One region of the Salicola sp. Rm-C-2C1-2 genome, then DNA from elsewhere that is predicted to be linked to it. Evidence: predicted binding sites of a transcription regulator. Region 1 holds the regulator's gene; each other region holds the start of a gene.
The links. Region 1 encodes FliA, which starts transcription of late flagellar genes. Its sites were predicted from a motif close to CTAAAGTTNNNNNNNNNNCNGCCGATA; they were not measured.
Positions count from the first base shown of each region.

Region 2: a site for FliA is predicted at 4,817-4,843, ahead of fliD (flagellar filament capping protein FliD). Genes of this name have one in related genera too.
Region 3: a site for FliA is predicted at 4,756-4,782, ahead of AAF659_RS09515 (flagellin N-terminal helical domain-containing protein). Genes of this name have one in related genera too.

Region 1 is NZ_JBEFNF010000010.1:44,471-50,308, reverse strand. It holds gene flhA (flagellar biosynthesis protein FlhA) at 1-745, shown strand, start outside; gene flhF (flagellar biosynthesis GTPase FlhF) at 772-2,067, shown strand; gene AAF659_RS14270 (MinD/ParA family protein) at 2,127-2,933, shown strand; gene AAF659_RS14265 (RNA polymerase sigma factor FliA) at 2,979-3,710, shown strand; gene cheY (chemotaxis response regulator CheY) at 3,821-4,192, shown strand; gene AAF659_RS14255 (protein phosphatase CheZ) at 4,209-4,994, shown strand; gene AAF659_RS14250 (chemotaxis protein CheW) at 5,006-5,838, shown strand, end outside.
Region 2 is NZ_JBEFNF010000004.1:212,025-217,862, reverse strand. It holds gene AAF659_RS09545 (bifunctional acetate--CoA ligase family protein/GNAT family N-acetyltransferase) at 1-487, opposite strand, end outside; gene AAF659_RS09540 (histone deacetylase family protein) at 594-1,523, shown strand; gene AAF659_RS09535 (substrate-binding periplasmic protein) at 1,527-2,285, opposite strand; gene fliS (flagellar export chaperone FliS) at 2,352-2,759, opposite strand; gene fliD (flagellar filament capping protein FliD) at 2,810-4,774, opposite strand; gene AAF659_RS09520 (flagellar protein FlaG) at 5,031-5,453, opposite strand; gene AAF659_RS09515 (flagellin N-terminal helical domain-containing protein) at 5,523-5,838, opposite strand, start outside.
Region 3 is NZ_JBEFNF010000004.1:206,000-211,837, forward strand. It holds gene AAF659_RS09485 (flagellin N-terminal helical domain-containing protein) at 1-363, opposite strand, end outside; gene AAF659_RS09490 (HD-GYP domain-containing protein) at 664-1,794, shown strand; gene AAF659_RS09495 (DUF4351 domain-containing protein) at 1,910-2,809, opposite strand; gene AAF659_RS09500 (methionyl-tRNA formyltransferase) at 2,984-3,889, opposite strand; gene AAF659_RS09505 (nucleotidyltransferase family protein) at 3,890-4,228, opposite strand; gene AAF659_RS09510 (nucleotidyltransferase substrate binding protein) at 4,212-4,448, opposite strand; gene AAF659_RS09515 (flagellin N-terminal helical domain-containing protein) at 4,869-5,838, shown strand, end outside.

The DNA.
Region 1 (5,838 bases):
TAAGGATCCGGCTTTCGGCCTGGATGCGACCTGGATCGAGACGTCCCAGAGGGATCAGGCGCAGACACTGGGCTACACGGTGGTGGATGCCTCCACTGTTGTTGCGACCCACCTGAACCAGGTGCTGCAGGAACATGCCCACGAACTTCTTGGTCACGAGGAAGTGCAGAAGTGGCTGGACCAGCTTGAGAAAGCCTCGCCCAAGCTCGCCGAGGAGTTGGTTCCCAATACCGTGTCCATCAGCCTGCTTCTGAAGGTGCTGCAGAATCTGCTGCTGGAGGAGGTGCCGATCCGCGACATGCGCAGTATTGCCGAGGCTATCGTCAATGTTCAGCCACGCAGCCAGGATCCGAGTGTTCTGACCACAGCAGCGCGCAAGTCGCTCAAGCGGATGATTGTCCAGCAGCTGTGCGGGAACGAGACAGAGGTGCCGGTGATCACGCTGGACCCGCAGTTGGAACAGATGTTGCTTAAGTCTGTACAGCAGGGTCAGCAATCCGGCACTGCCGATGATATCGGCATGATTCTGGAGCCTAATATGGTTGAGAAACTCCAGCGTTCACTCTCGGATGCGGCCCAGAAACAGGAAGCGGTCGGTAAGCCCGCCATCCTGCTGGTATCGGCTCCCCTGCGGCCGGTGCTGGCAAGGTTTGTCCGGTATGGAGTGGAACGACTGCACGTTCTGTCCTATCAGGAGATTCCGGAGAACAAGCAGGTCACGATTGTGTCGTCCATAGGCCAATAAACTGACGGCGGCGGAGGTTCCCTGCCATGCAAGTCAAACGCTTCTTTGCTCCCACCATGCCCGAGGCGCTGCGGATGGTCCGCAGTGAAATGGGTGACGACGCGGTGATTCTATCGAGCAAGCGGGTGGATGATGGCGTCGAAATCGTGACGGCACTTGATTATGACGAGGGAGAAGTGCGCAGTCAGCTGGGTGTGGCGGACGAGGACAAAGCCAACGCCTCGCGCCTGGCTGAGCTGCAGGCGGAGAAGCACCGCAAGCTGGAGGAGGCGAAGGCCAAATCCCGGGCCCATATCAGTGACGTCCAGCAGCGTTCCCGCCACAGTCAGGAGCCAGTAGGACCCGCTGCTGTGGGCGCAGGTGATTCAGAACCAGAGCCGGAGCCGGAACACCTCCCTGTTTCGGGTGAATCAGGCGATGCGCTGAGCTCCATGCGCGCGGAGATCCATTCACTGCGTGATATGCTCCAGCAGATGAGCGGTCAGCAGTCCGGCTCAAACCCTGGCGAGAAAACTCAGGGCGTAGTGGAACAGCGCCTGTCGGACCGTTTGCAGGATCTGGGACTGTCGCGTGAGCAGGCGCGAGAACTGGCTGCGGAGCATGGCCAGGGACGACTGGATGTGGGCTGGAAGAGTGCGCTTAAGGCGCTTGCGGCCAGAATGGGTACGGTGCAGGCGGATCCGCTGGAACAAGGGGGTATCCATGCCCTGCTGGGGCCGACTGGTTCCGGCAAAACCACCACCATTGGTAAGATGGCGGCGCAGTTTGTGCTGCGTCATGGTGCGGAACAGCTGGCGCTTGTGACGACGGACCGATACCGTGTGGCAGCGCATGAGCAGTTGTTCGTTTTCGGGCGTATTCTTAATGTGCCGGTCCGGGTGGTGGACGAGGCTAACAGCCTGGACGCCATTCTGGATGATCTTTCAGACCGCAAGCTGATACTGATTGACACAGCTGGCCTTACGGCAGCGGACCGCGGCTGGGAAGAGCAGATTGAAGAGCTTGTGAGCAGCCGGCATTGGGTACACCCGTACCTTCTGATTTCAGCGACCAGTCAGCCGCGCATTATGCAATCCACCTGGCATTGCTATAATGCCGTGGGGCTCGCGGGGTGTATCCTGACCAAGACGGATGAGGCTCTGACCCTCGGCGAGGTGGTAGGATTTGCGGCGCAGAGTCAGCTGCCGGTCGCGTTCTACACCAATGGCCAGAAAATCCCCGATGACCTGCACCGCGCAGGGGCGGCGGATCTGGTCAAACAGGCCGTACGTCGCCATCAGGCGCTCAATCGCGGCGAGAGCGCCATGGCCGAAGGCGCCTGATATGGGATCGGGCGTTTCCTCACAATGCAACAGCAACAGGACGGGAGAGCCCATTCCGCATGACTAAACCGGTACAGGTGATCGCGGTCACCGGTGGCAAGGGTGGCGTTGGCAAGAGCAACGTCTCGGTCAATCTCGGCATCGCGCTCTGCGAAATGGGGCAGCGGGTCGTGGTGCTGGATGCTGACCTGGGTCTTGCCAATATCGACGTTCTTCTGGGTATCAGCGCCACCTACAACATTTCAGATGTCCTCGCTGGCGAGTGCTCGCTCGCCGACATCCTCGTGGACGGTCCCGGTGGTATCCGGATCGTGCCGGCCTCGTCTGGAACCCAGCGCATGACCAATCTCAGTCACATGGAGCATGCCGGGCTGATTTCCGCTTTCAGTGAACTCGGTGACGACATCGACGTACTGATTGTTGATACTGCAGCGGGTATCTCGGAGGCCGTGGTCAGCTTTCTGCGGGCATCCCAGGAAATCATGCTGGTGGTCAATGACGAGCCCACCTCCATCACGGACACCTACGCCCTGATCAAGCTCATGAATCGGGACTATGACACCCACAGGTTCCGGGTTCTGGCGAATATGGTGCGTACCGAGCAGGACGGCAAAACGCTTTACGACAAACTTTATCGGGTCACTGAGCGGTTTCTTGATGTTGCGTTACAATATGTTGGAACCATCCCCCTCGATGACGCGGTCAAGAAAGCGGTTCGCCGTCAGAAGGCGGTGATGGAACTCTACCCGAATGCCAAAGCTTCCGGTGCTTTTCGGGAACTTGCGAAGAAGGTGGATCAGTGGCCGTTGCCGTCGTCACCGCGGGGTCACCTGGAGTTTTTTGTGGAACGGCTCGTCCAGGACTGATCGGGTTTTTATTCTTGAGCAGGGGGTTACGGGAGTGGCCATATCATGACGCAGTCCGGGCCGCTTGAACTCTACACACAGACCCATCGGGCCGATGTGGACGATCTCGTGGAGAGCCACATGCCCCTGGTCAAGAAGATCGCGTTACACTTGATGGCGCGCCTTCCTGATCATATCCAGCTCGAAGATCTGATGCAGGCTGGTATGGTTGGGCTATTGGAGGCGGCGCGCAAGTATGAAGCTGGTCAGGGTGCGACCTTTGAAACCTATGCCGGCATCCGTATCCGCGGGGCGATTGTCGACGAAATACGTCGCGGTGACTGGGTGCCTCGCTCGGTACACCGTAATGCCCGCCGTATTTCCGAAGCGATCCAGACCATCGAGGCACGTGAAGGTCGCGACGCGAAAGACGCGGAGGTTGCAAATGAGCTCGGAGTATCGCTTGACGAGTACCACAGCCGAGCCAGTGATGCGACCACCGGGCGTCTTTTCAGCCTTGATGAGTTGACTGAAAAGAATGAGCACATCAATGACCAGGCCCCGCAAGAAGGCCCTGAGGGTGATCTTCAGGATGCGGATTTCCGCAGCGCGCTGGCAGGGGAGATTGACCAGCTTCCCGAGCGTGAACGGCTGGTTTTATCGCTTTACTATCAGGATGAACTCAACCTCAAGGAGGTGGGCGCCGTGCTCGGAGTCAGTGAATCGCGGGTCAGCCAGATTCATGGCCAGGCAGCAGCCCGGTTGAGGGCACGCATGCTGGCGCGTCTGGGAAGCTGACTGGTTAGATTGGAACAAACGTCTAGACTGTGAAAGTGAGTGTTGTAGCACGAGCCGCTCAGGCCGGCGTGACAACAACCGAAGTTTGGGAGGCTGTTTTGGACAAGAACATGAAGATTCTTGTTGTGGATGATTTCTCCACGATGAGACGGATCGTGAGGAACCTGCTGCGCGACCTCGGCTTCAACAACATCGAGGAGGCGGATGACGGCAATAGCGCGCTTCCGATGCTGCGTAATGGCAAGTTCGACTTCCTGATAACGGACTGGAACATGCCAGGTATGAGCGGTATGGAGCTGCTTCAGGCAATTCGGGCTGATGAGAACCTTAAAAATCTGCCCATTCTGATGGTTACTGCCGAGGCCAAACGGGATCAGATCGTGGCCGCTGCGCAGGCGGGTGTGAACGGTTATGTGGTCAAACCGTTTACGGCTGCGGTACTCAAAGACAAGATCGAAAAGATTTTTGAACGCATTGAGTGAATCAGGTGCAGACGGCATGAGCGAGCTCAACCGGGAAGACATTACCGAGGAAGTGGCAGAAGAGCTCAAAGGGCACGCCACAGCCCTCAAAGACGCTCTGGATCGGGGTGATATCAGCGATGCCATGCAGCGTATTGCTGAACTGGGTGAGGTGCGTGATCGCAGTCTCTACCGTGAGGTGGGCCGCCTGACCCGCAGTCTTCACGAGGCGCTGCGTAACTTCGAGATCAAGGCTGAGAATCGCGAACAGCAGGAAGAGCTGTCCAAGATGGCTGATGCCTCCGACCGCCTGGATTATGTGGTGCGCCTGACCAGTGATTCGGCGAACAAGACTATGGATCTGGTCGAGGACACCATGCCGGTTGCCTCGAATCTGCGCGAGGAAGCCAATGCCATCCGAGAAGACTGGGGAAGGTTGCGGCGGCGGGAGATGAAACCTTCCGAGTTTCGCGAGCTGTATCGCCGGATCGATGCTTTTCTGGATCGCATTGTTTCGGATTCGGATCGGTTGCACGGTAATCTCTCTGAAATCCTGTTGGCGCAGGACTTTCAGGATATTACCGGACAGGTTATCCAGCGTGTGACTTCGCTGGTGAAAGAGGTTGAAGACCATCTGGTCAAGTTGATGGTTATGGCCAGTGACGTGGACAGGATTGCCGGCGTGGTTCATGACGACGGCGATAGCAGCCAGGAAGGTGAAGCGAGCAGCAAGGGCGAGGGTCCCCAGATCGACGACTCGCAGCAGGATGTGGTTTCCGGACAGGACGAGGTTGACGACCTGCTGTCCAGTCTCGGCTTTTAAGGAGACGTTGCATGGCGTTGGACGCGGACGAAGAGATCCTCCAGGACTTTCTGGTTGAGTCCGGTGAAATACTCGAGCAGCTCTCCGAGCAGTTGGTTGAGCTCGAAAATAACCCTGATGACATGGACCTGCTCAATGCCATCTTTCGGGGGTTTCATACCGTTAAAGGCGGTGCTGGCTTCATGCAGCTTGATGCGCTGGTTGATTGTTGCCATAAGGCCGAGAACGTTTTCGACACGCTGCGTAACGGTGGGCGCACGGTTGACTCGAATCTTATGGATGTGGTGCTGCGGGCGTTGGACGTCGTCAATACCCAGTTTGACGAGGTCCGCAGGCGCGAGGCGCCGACCCCTGCTGACCCCCAGCTTCTGGAGCAGCTTGCACGCCTGGCCAAGCCGGAAAGCCAAGACGACAGCAGTGACAGTGCCGCCGAAGCGCCTTCGGCTGGGGGCGCTGTAGCTTCCGAAGAGACAGCGGAACATGACAGTGGTCAGGAAGGGGATATTACTGACGACGAATTCGAGCAGCTGCTGGATGCGATTGATCCTAAGGATGACGATGCACCCGCGCCTCAAGCTGGCGGAGAAGCGAGCGGGACGGCAGAATCCGGGTCTGGCGATGACGACGAGATTTCAGAGGATGAATTCGAGGCATTGCTCGATCAGCTCCATGGAGAGGGCCAGCACGCCGGAGCACCGCCGGATCCCGATGCTGTGAACGGCGATAACCAGGGAGCTGGCTCCGCCGTTGCGTCTGGCGAAGGTAAGGGCGATGATGAAACCTCATCGGATGATGAGGAAATCTCCGAGGATGAATTTGAGTCTCTGCTGGATGAACTTCACGG
Region 2 (5,838 bases), on a different contig from region 1:
CAAAACCAATCTTACCCGGCAGCACCCCCATGTGGGCGTAGGTGGCGTTAAGCTGGGTATCCGGCGACATGATGCCGATAGTATTGGGCCCCAGAATCCGGATACCGGCTTTTTTGGCGGCATCCCGCACCGCGTACATCAGTGGCTCGCCATTGCGGCTGTAGGAGCGCGACATTCCCCCGGTCATCACCATGGCCGTGCGAACTCCGCATTCGCCCAGCTGGCGTACCAGCTTGGGCACCGTCTCCGGGGGCGTGCAGATGATCGCCAGATCCGGCGCCCAGGGCATGTGCTTGATGCGCCGCTCACAGCGAATGCCGTGCACCTTGTCATAACCGTGGCGGTTCACCACCAGCAGCTGGCCCGGATAATCTCCGGCCATGAGATTGCGCAGCACCATACCGCCCAGGCTTGTGGCCCGCTCAGAGGCCCCGATAACCGCTATGGAGCGTGGGTTGAACAGCGCATTGAGATGCCGGGTGGACATAAGCCCCTCTTCCAGATCCTTTCAGGATTCCCGATTGCCTTGCCACATTCGCTCTTGCGGCTCACAATCATTGACCAAAGTGTAACCTGCATGGCGAGGCGCGACGATGGCAACAGCTTACTTCCATCACCCGGACTGTGAAAGACATGACATGGGGGACGACCATCCAGAAAGCCCCCGGCGGCTCAGCGCCATCCGCGAGCATCTTCAGCAGACCGGGCTCTGGGAACAGCTGAGCCTCAACGAGGCGGAAGAAGCGGCTCACGATGAACTGCGCCGCGCCCACCCGGACAGCTACATCAACCAGCTTGAGCAGATGACGCCCAGCCAGGGCCGCGTCATGGCAGACCCGGACACCGCCATGAACCCACACACCTTCCGCTCCGCCAAGCTCGCAGCAGGTTCGGGGATCCAGGCCGTGAACCAGGTCCTGACCAACCAGGCCCGCAACGCCTTCTGCGCCGTCCGCCCACCGGGCCATCATGCCGAGCGCAGCCGCACCATGGGGTTCAGCTTTTTCAACAACATCGCCGTTGCGGCTCAGCACGCCCTCAGCTTTCATCACCTGGAGCGGGTCGTGATCCTCGATTTCGACGTGCACCAGGGCAACGGCACTGTGGACATCTTTCACCATGACCCACGCGTGCTGATGTGCTCCAGTTTCCAGCACCCGTTCTACCCGTTCACGCACAGCCACGGTATGCCGGGCCATATCCTCAACGTGCAGCTGGCTCCGGGCACTGACAGTGCCACTTTCCGCAAGGCCGTTACCGAAAGCTGGTTCGAGGCAATCACCGCGTTTGATCCGCAACTGATTCTGGTGTCAGCCGGTTTTGACGCGCACCAGCTTGACCCGCTGGCCGAAGTGAACCTGGCAACCGACGACTACGCCTGGCTCACACAGCAGATCACCCGTCTGGCCGGCGAGCTGTGCCGCGGGCGGGTGGTGTCAATGCTCGAAGGCGGCTACCATCTGCAATCGCTGACCGAAGGGGTCGAGGCGCACATCCGCGGGCTTCTGGCGGCCGGGAAGTGATCGCTACGGGGTGATTGCCGCCTCATAGCGGTTACTGAAAAGGCGCTCCAGCGTGCCATCGCGGTGCATGGCTTGCATGGCCTCGGCAATGGCTTGCGCCGCCTTGTCGCGGGACGACGTATGCGCCATGTAAATCTTGCCCTGCAACGTCTCCAGCGACAGTAAGGTGCGAACCGGCGAACGCTCTTTGCTGAGATCAACGCCACTCGGAATGGCAACATCGGTGGCCACCAACGCCCTGAGGCGCCCTCGATGCAACAGGTTCAGCCCGTGCGCGACGTTGTTCACCGGTACTTTGTTGATGGCCTCATTGGCTGCAAAGACGTGGCCGTACCAGGTGCCGCTGAGATACCCCACGTTCTCCCCGTTCAGATCACTCAACGCCTCGATGGACTGATCATCGACGCGCCCTAAAACCAACGCCTCGACTTCCACAAGATCCGCCACAGGCCGACCTATCTCGCTGATGCCAGGGGCTACGAAGGTGGGCACAAAATCCGCGTCTCCGTTCTCCATCTCAAGGATGGCCCGGCTGTGCGGGCGGATCTGATAACGGATGGGGATGTCGATACGCGTGCGGATGTCTTCGACCAGATCCACCAGAAGCCCCCGCCGCTCCCCCTCAGGGGTGCGCTCCGCCCAGGGCTCAATAGCAGCCAAGCTGAATACCACCGGCTCCATCGGTTTGGAGCCAACCTGCTGGCCAACGCCATGGAGCGAGACCAGCATCAGGAGCAAACCGTACAACAGGGCGCGCCGCATAGTGGCTCCATTCCTATAGCATGCCCTGCAGTAAAGCACAGAGACTGGAAGCCGTCAGCCCCTTATTCAGCCAGCGTCGCGCTGGCGCAGAAAGTCTACAGCCTCCTCGCGGATGCCTTCCCAGCCTTCCTTGATGGTGCGCAACAAGCCAGCGATCTCATCCAATTTCTCCACGTCATTGCGGACACTGGCCTCTAACAACCCGCGCTCCATGTAGTCATAGAGCGCTTCCAGATTGGCCGCCAGTTCACCGCCCTGTTCAAAGTCCAGAGCGCCACGCAGCCCACCAATGATCTCCATGGTTTTACCGATCAGGTTGCCCTTGCCGGCGTAATCCTTAGCCTGGATCCGATTCTTGGCCATATTGATGCGCTCCAGCGCACCGTCCAGCAACAGCTGGATCAGCTTATGCGGGTCCGCATCGGTAATGCTGGTCTGGGTGTTCACCTGCTGGTAAGCCTGCAGTGCGTTCATGATTCTACCCCTGTTGCGTTTTTTGATTGGTCGCCATCAAACATTAACGGTTATCCGCCACCACCACCCGAACTACTAAACTGCCGGCTGAGAAAGTCCTGGGTACTGTTGAACTGGGCAATGCGCGAATCGGCTGCGGTGAACCGGCTGGTGAGCCGGTCCCGGTAGGACTGGATCCGGTCATTCAGGTCTTCGCGCTGGTCTGCAATATCATCCAGCTCATTGTTCAAAGCTTCGGTTCGCGACCCCAGGGCCCCATCGGAATCAACAATACTGGAAACACGATCAGTAAGGCGCTCGCTAACGCCCTGAATGAATTTGACACTGCCCCGGTCACCCGTCTGACTGCCGTTAACCTCAACCTGAAGGCCGTTGGCGGCGTTGTCGCTGTTTGCCAGAAACAGAACCTGGCCGTCGCCTTCTGCTGTTGCCCCGTTGATCGTGCCCTGAACGTCCTGCCCTGCTGTCCCGGTCTGTGTCGACAGCCCCAGTTCGGACTCTGTATTGGTATCAACGCGAGTGATGGCAACGTTGGAATCACTGCCATAGCTGCCAGAAGTGAACGTAAGGCTGCCGCTGCCATCAACGCCAACGCTCACCTGCTTGTCGGCCGCGTTCAACGCATCATTGGCGTTAAGCTGGGTCTGGATCTCGCTAGCCAGTTCCTCACGGGTGTAGTCGCCAGCGGTGACATCAATACTGGCCGATGTCTCGCCATCCACTTCAAAACTCAGGCTGTTATTGTCTGCGTCCACGGTCACGCTCGCAGGCGTCTGCGTACTCGATACCAGCTGGCCCTGCTGCGCTGCTTGGGAGACGTTAATGGCGTACTCCCCCGGTTGGGTGTCGGAGCCGCTGCGCACAAACGACACCTGCGAATCCGTGGTGCGCCCCTGTTCCGCAAACAGCGCCGTCACATCATCCGGGTTGGCCTTGAGCTTGTCTTTGAACGTCTGGGCATCGAACTCCAGCTTGCCATTCTCAAAATTCGTGGTTATTCCCACATCAGACAGACTGCGCACGCCGGCGTTTTCCAGACCCGGCACGATCTGGTTCAACTCATTCTTGATCTGGTTCTCGATATTGCGGACCGTCGGATCCCCAGTCAGCAGGCTGCCGCCGTCCTCCTGGTTGTAGGCGGTAAGCTCATTAACCGCACCCTTGAAGGCATTGAACTTATCCACGAAGGCCTGGACCTTGTCCGCCACCGCCCCCGTATCCTGGGTCACATCCACGGAGGTGGTGCCGGTATCCTGGAGCTGGAAGGTGAGCCCATCGACCACGCCTTCAACATTGTTCGAGGAACGGGTTACATCAATACCATTGACCGACAGCTTGGCATCCTGGGCGGCAACGGTTTCGTCCAGATTCTTGGCGTTGGCGTTGAACGCAAACTGCGACAGGCCGGCGTTATCCGTATTGTTACCATCCGCGTCGGAAACCGACACTGTCACGTCATTGGCTGTACCGCTTTGTCTGGCGGACAGCGTCATGCGATAGCCACTGCCGGTATCCACGATACCGGCGGAAACACCCGCTTCGGACTCGTTAATGCTGTTCGCAAGCCCCTGGAGGGTGTCGTTACTGTCGTCCACGTTGATGGTCGTGCTCTGATCCCCGGTCTCGATCGTGAGACTGCCCTGGCCAACACTTGTTGAATCACGGTCCGTAAAGGTTCCAGAGGCCAGAGACTGACTCTGGGCCAGCTGCTGCACGTCCAGACTGTAACTGCCAGGGCTGGCATTGGTGCTATCCACCGACGCAGACACACTGCTGCCACTGGTATTGGCAGAGAAAGCACGCATTGCATCCGGTGACCCAAGCTCACTCATGGGCTGACGCAGGTCTGTCACGGCACTGCGCACTTTGCCGAACGCCGAAATCATCGCCTCGGTTTCTTGCTTTTCCTGATTCAACCGGTTTTCGGCTGGCCCGCGCTGGGCCTTGGTCAGCCTGTCAACCAGGTCCGAATTCAGAACACCGGATCCAACACCCAGCGATGATATACCACCCATGGCAGCACCCCCTTTCAAGGCCTGATTGCCATCCATTCCATTTAACGGCGAGCTCCGGCAAAACTTTGCCCTCATTTTGCCGGTATTATGTTACTGATTGTAAGCAGGCGCCGGATTTGCCGCTCCACACGCGCTCTAAAAACACGCTAACACTCCGTGTGCACACCCCGTGCCACTTCAATGCTTACCGCCCCGAACAAAAAACCGCCACCACCCCTGGGGCAATGGCGGTACGTTTAGCAGCTTCCTGAACGGTTTAGACGCGTATGTTGAGCAGTGCTATGGGTTCGTCCTGTTGCAGCTTCTCAGCCAGCTTCAGCGCCAGCTCATCCGGAATCTGGCGCACCACCTGATCCGTTTGCGGGTCAATGACCTTGACCACGGTCTGGCCCGTTTCATCGTGCACCTCGAACGCCAGATCCCGCTGAACGGATTGCACGAAGTCATTGAGCCGCGACACCGCGTTATCCAGTTCATCGCGCTGGTTCTGGTTCCGCGGTTGCCCGCGCTGCGCCTGGCGCGCTTCGGCCAATGCATCGCCAAGGCGCCTGTCATCACGACTCCGGGTATCACCAGCCGTGTTGTCAGCGTCCACTGGTGACGACGACCGCTCCGTTGCGCCCTGATTGCCATCAGGCCGCTGGTTCGGCGCCGGGCCATTAATGCTCCCTTCGCTCATACCCCACCTCGCCTGCCATCAAACGGCCGGGCCGCCACCCCGGGGATGGCGGCCGCCCTGGTGAGCCGTTTACTGCAGCAGCGACAGGGCCTGCTGGGGCGACTGATTGGCCTGGGACAGTACCGAGATGCCGGCCTGCTGCAGCACGTTCGCCTTCTGGAGCTTGGCCGACTCGGCAGCGAAGTCCGCATCCCGGATCCGGCTGTTGGCAGCGGACAGATTCTCGGACGTTGTCTCCAGGTTCGAGATGGTGGAATCAAACCGGTTCTGGGTGGCACCCAGTTCCGAACGGATGTTATTCACCTGATCCAGCGCCCGATCCACCTGATTGATGGCATCGTTAGCACCTTCGACCGTCGAAACGTCCACATTAGCCACAGATTTA
Region 3 (5,838 bases), on a different contig from region 1:
GGCTTTAAGTTCCTGAACCTCCGCGTTCAGGGATTCCCGGTCCTGAGCGCTGTTGGTCGCATTGGCCGACTGCAGGGAAAGCTCGCGGATGCGTTGCAGGTTTTCGGTCATGGAACCGAGTGCCCCTTCAGCGGTCTGCGCCAGGGAAACGCCATCATTGGCATTCCGGATCCCTACCTCCAGACCCTGGGTCTGGGATTCAAACCGTGTTGAAATGGCCAGCCCCGCTGCGTCGTCCGCCGCGCTGTTAATCCGAAGGCCGGAGGAAAGGCGCTCCAGAGCCGTGTCCTGTGCGCCCTGACTCCGGTCCAGGTTCCGTTGCGCGTTGAGGGACGCGATATTGGTGTTGATGATCTGAGGCATGGCTTTTTCCTCCGTCCTCTCTATCTGCCGGCCGGGCGTTGCCGGTGCCGACCCTGGTTCGATCAAAGATTGTTTGTCTCAATCGTGTTAAGCGAAGGGTGTGCCAATTCTGGTTCTGAGTTTTCAGATTGCTGTTTATAAATGGAAAATCGAGATTCGTTTGAGGTGGTGACAGGTGATTCTGCCGGTGCTCTGCCGTATTGTTGGCAGGCTTTTGCCGCTTATTCAGGGTGGTGGTGTGAGGCCTTTATGAGCTAAGCTTCACTAAATTACTCGGAATTAATGAACAAGGATTTTGTTTTGACGAGCAAGCCCGTTCAGGTCGCGCCGGATCTTATTGACGTAGGCCGCCCGCTGCTTTGGCCGCTGTACAGCGCCACCCATACGCTGCTGGCGCCGCAGGGCCATGTGGTTCAGACAGAAGGCGAGTGTGAGCGGTTCCGGGCGCAGGGGTATTACCATCCGCCGGAGCGGCTGGAGGAGCGCTTCATCTCGGAGGGCGCGGCGCTGGATTCACTCAGCCCCATCAATCCCTTTACCGAATACGGCTTCCTGCTGGTGGCGCTGGAGCGGACGCTGGATGCGCTGGCGCGGGGGCAGAACGATGCCCGGCAGCGGCTGATGGATCTGGTCCAGCGGGTGCGGCTGGCGGGCATGAGCAACCCCGATGCGTGTCTGGCGTTGGTCCATGTGTACGCTGCTCGCCCCAGTGTGCATGAGCAGGCGCTGTTCTATGCGCTGTTGTGCTGGTTTGTGGGCACGGAGCTTGAGTGCGGGGAAGAGGCCTTACAGCAGCTTGTTGCCGCGGCGCTCAGCGCCAATATCGCGCTCATGCCGTTCCAGGACCGATTGAACGCCTCGCGCGCCAAGCTGTCTGAGCAGCAGCGCGTCATCATACGCCGGCATCCGCAGCGCAGTGCCGAGGTGGTTGCGGCCGCTGGTATTACGGATAAGCCCATCACCAATGCCATTCGCCAGCACCATGAGGAGTGCGACGGCAATGGTTACCCCGATGGCCTTCAGGCCCGTGATATCAGCCAGCACGCCCGGATACTGGCGCTGGCGGAGCGGTATGTGGCGCTGATTACGAGGCGCGCCTACCGCGACCGCTACCGCACGGACGATGCCTTGCGCTACCTGCTGGATGCCGCCCGCGAGGATCCTCAGAAAGCTCATTACCGCGCGCTCTATAACACGCTCACCATCCATCCACCCGGTGCGCTGGTGCAGCTCAGGAATGGCGAAACCGCCGTGATTGCCAAACGTGCCACGGAGGAGCGGCCCTTGGAGTTGGTCTGCATCGCCAACCCTCAGGGCCATGTCTATCTTGACCCCTTCAAACGGCGGGATGATGGCAGCCATACTCTGATTGAACAGACGGTGGTAACAGAGCCCAGGCCCTCTCTGGATCTTGCCCGGTTGCTGGGATGAGCTGGGAGTAGCTACTGCACGGCCAGCGATTCGCCGTTTTCCACACCAAACAGTGCTGCCAACCGCTTACCGCTGAACACGCGCTCCCAAAAGAGCGATACGCATTCAGTGTGACTCAGTGGCGCGTAAATACCTCTTCCAGCGTTTGGGCCTCCAGAACATTCTCGCCCCACCTTTCCAGTTCATCGGTGCTGGCCTCGTCGAGTCGTTGTTGTGTTTCCGGATCCAGCTCGCCGAACCGGCGTTTCAGAAGGCGAGTCAGAAGGGCGCGCTCCCCCTCGGTCTGGCCCTGTGAAAGCCCCTTCTGAATGCCTTCATCCCGCGCTCGTCCAACAATGCCCGTCATAACGTTACTCTCCTGTGGGAATCTTTGATCATATTCTATACGTTCATTATCCGTCAGCTCGGTGTAGCTGTCGATAAAGTCGATATACTTGGCCCGGCGGTTGGGATCGCTGTCCAGCTCCAACAGGCCGCGGATGGCGTGCGCGTACATCTCGATTTTCTGTTCCTGGGGCCACTGCATATTGGGCAGGTTGATCCGGGCCACCGGGTTGGTGCTGTCAAAGTAATCCTCGGCTCGCAGCCGGGCGAGTTCGCATGGAATATAGCGGAAATTCAGATAGGTACGGTATTCGCTGCCGAGCGTGAGTGTCCTAGGCATATCGCGCCCGGCGCGGAGAAAGATAACGACCGGCACAATGCGATCCACCTGCTCCAGTTCCGCCACATCCAGGCAGTAGTGCGCCAGCCGGTGAATGGAAAACCGGGAGGGCTGGGTTTCCTCTTCAATCGCGAATAATAAAGCTTCCCGGCGCCCGTCAGGCCAGGTGGCCATCAGGGGAACGTCCAGTTCGCGGAAACGGTCCCCGAGGCGCTGCTTGAGCTGCTGCTCGCGGACAGGCCGGACGGTGACGGTCTCATCAATGGCCTCAGCTTCGTCAGCCGCGAAGAAGGTGAGGGCGTCTTGTCGGTAGTCGAGTATCAGGTTCTTGAAGTTCTGGTCGTGATCCATCCATGGCTCCGGTATTCAAGCTGTTTTAATCGCGCTGTGTTGGCGATACATGTCGGTATGAGTCAGCGTTACTGTATATTATGCTGTATAGACGGTATCCGGCAAGCCTGACAAAGATCGGGAGCCCAGGCCCTCACTGGATCTTGCCCGGTTGCTGGGGTGAGCCGGCGGTAACTACTGCGGGGCCAGCGATTCGCCGTTTTCCACACGAAACAGCGCTGCAAACCGCTCACCGCTGAACACGCCCGCTCCGGGAACCGCCAGGATCGTAACCGCCACCATGCCAGCACCGCAGCGCACCCAGAGGCCTTCATTGAGTCGCAGCTCGCCGAGTGAGCAATCCGAGGGGGCGGGCACCGATTCGTCACCCAGTTCATGGATGGCGATCACCTCCCCCCTGAATACGGCCTGGGCGGGATGGTAAGGGGTGCAGGCACGCACCTGATTGCGGACGGAGTCAGTGGGGTTGCTGAAATCAATCCAGAGCGCCTCCTCCCGAAGGGGCGGGTAGGTGGTGCCGGTGCCCTGAGGCTCGCCTTGCGGCATGGCGCCGCTTGCCAGCAGGCCGTTGAGGGCGTGCATCACCTTGGGGGCGAGCGCATTCAATCGCCGGGTGAGGGTGCCCTGGGTCTCCGCTCTGTGCAGGCGGAATGGGAAGCGCAGCACGACCGGGCCCTGGTCCATCTCAGAGGTAAGGTGGTGGATGCACACCTCCGACTGCGCCAGCCCCAGCCGCAGGGGCCAGTACCAGACCGCTGCCGTTCTTACGGCTGGTAGCGGGGCAGGGTGGACGTTGAGCGCGCCCAGGCGGGCCTGTTGCGTGACGGATTCCGGAAGCCGGTGGTTGAAGATGATGGACAGAACCAGATCCGGCTCAAACGCAACCAGCGCCTGCTGCCATGCCGGAGCTGCGGTGGTCTCAAACCAGTGTACAGGCAGACCCAGCTCTGTGAGCCCGTAGTGGGCCAGAAACGCCTCGTCCTCCCTCGGGCAGAACAGCTCAATCCGGTGCCCCAGTTGCTGCAGGGCCTGGATGCAGTGGCGGGTGAAATGGGAGTAGCCGAAGACGGCGATGCGCATTCAGCTAGGCTCAGTGCCATTTAAAGACAGTGGCTCCCCAACCCTGTCGATGTGAGCTTTCAGCGCCTCGTTATCAATGTGATGGTACAGGGAAAGGTCCACCTTCCAGGGCAGCAGAAGGTCATCAATCGCCTGCTCCAGTTCCAGCAGCTGCCAGTGGGTCATTGCCGGGGCGATGAGAGTGAGGTCAATGTCTGAGGCGTAACGATGGGTCCCCTTGGCGCGGGACCCGAAAACAATGGCGCGTTCAATCGGGTAGCGCCCCAGGCAGGCTCTCAGCTGCTCCAGCGCATGGGCAGGAAGCCCGAACGTGTACCTTGGGTCAGCCGCTGAAGCCATGACGCTGCGCCTCCAGAGACATTGTATGGTCCAGTCCGTTCAGCAGCAGCTTCCAGCTCAGTTCGTAGGTGTACTCAAACGCTTGAATGACGCCCTGTTTCTCCAGTTCTGAAAGGGCGCGCGCCTGTGCCGTTTCCACAGCGTCGTTAAGCCGGGCCAGGGCTTTACGGAAGTTGGTTAGGCGCTGCAGCCAACGCACATCCGTCTGCTCGTTGCTCATCCGTTTTTTCCATGTGTTGTCAGATACTGTGTTGGTCGCATTGCCAGCCTTGCACTGTCCCCCTTGACGGTCGCGCAATCCATGACGCGCTCGGGCGGTAGGGGGGATTATCTGACAGCGCAACGTCGCTGTCGATGGAGTGAAAGTTCTGGCATGTCGGCGCGGGAGAAGCACGAACGTTATATACCTATTGACCAAGTAAGACAGCGATGGAGGCGTTGACAAGACGGCAGGTTGTCTTCGGGAATGACCCCCCTCTGCAATAATGGCCCTGTAACACTCGTTTACAAACTCCCCATCAAATCCCCTAAAGCTTCCGGGCCGGGTGCCGTTAAGTAACACAGAAGGCAGCAGTACCGGTTCCGCCGGTGCCTGAGCCTCTGACCACAACCAAACCGGTAACAGGCAGGAGAAAGGGTTATGGCAATCGGTATTAACACCAACGTTGCGTCCCTCAGTGCGCAGAACGAACTGAACAGCTCTAAAGCTACTAAAAATGAGGCACTGGAGCGTCTGTCATCCGGCCTGCGGATCAACTCCGCCAAGGACGACGCCGCCGGCCTCGCCATCTCAACCCGCTTTGAGGCCCAGATCAATGGTTTGGACCAGGCGAGCCGGAACGCCAACGACGGCATCTCGCTGGCCCAGACGGCCGAAGGCGCACTTGAGGAGACCACCAACTCGCTGCAGCGTGTGCGGGAACTGGCCGTCCAGGCCGCCAACGGCACCAACACCGATTCCGACCGGGCATCGCTGCAGAATGAGGCGGGCGAGCTGACTTCTGAAATCCAGCGGGTTGCGGACACCACCCAGTTCAACGGCCAGAACATTCTGGACGGTAACTTTGACGGCAAGCAGTTTCAGGTAGGCGCCAATGAAGGCCAGACCATTGATGTGTCCATTGACGACGCCAGCGCTGACTCTTTGGGTGCTGTAGCTGAAGTTTCTTCAACCAGAGTAACGGCAGGGGATAGCATATCAACTGGTACGCTTGATGGGACCAACCTTGATGTTGATATTAATGGGACCAAGATTAACAGCTCTGACCTGAGTTCTGATGGCGTATCAACTGAAGCCGATCAAGCGTCGGCGATTGCCGTGGCAAACGCGATCAATAACTCCGACATCGAGGGCGGCGTAACAGCTGAAGCGCAGGAAAACGTGACAACCGTGGGGGCGATTGCCGGCGGTACTGACGTCAAATCAGCCGAATTCACCATCAACGGGGTTGGTATTGATACCGGTGGCAGCAATGTGACCTCTGGAGATTCGACCGGGGTGTTGCAAGATGCCATTAATGATGTGAGTAACCAAACTGGTGTTACGGCGGAGCTGAACGATTCTAATCAGTTGGAGTTGACGGCAGAGGATGGACGCAACATCGCGATAG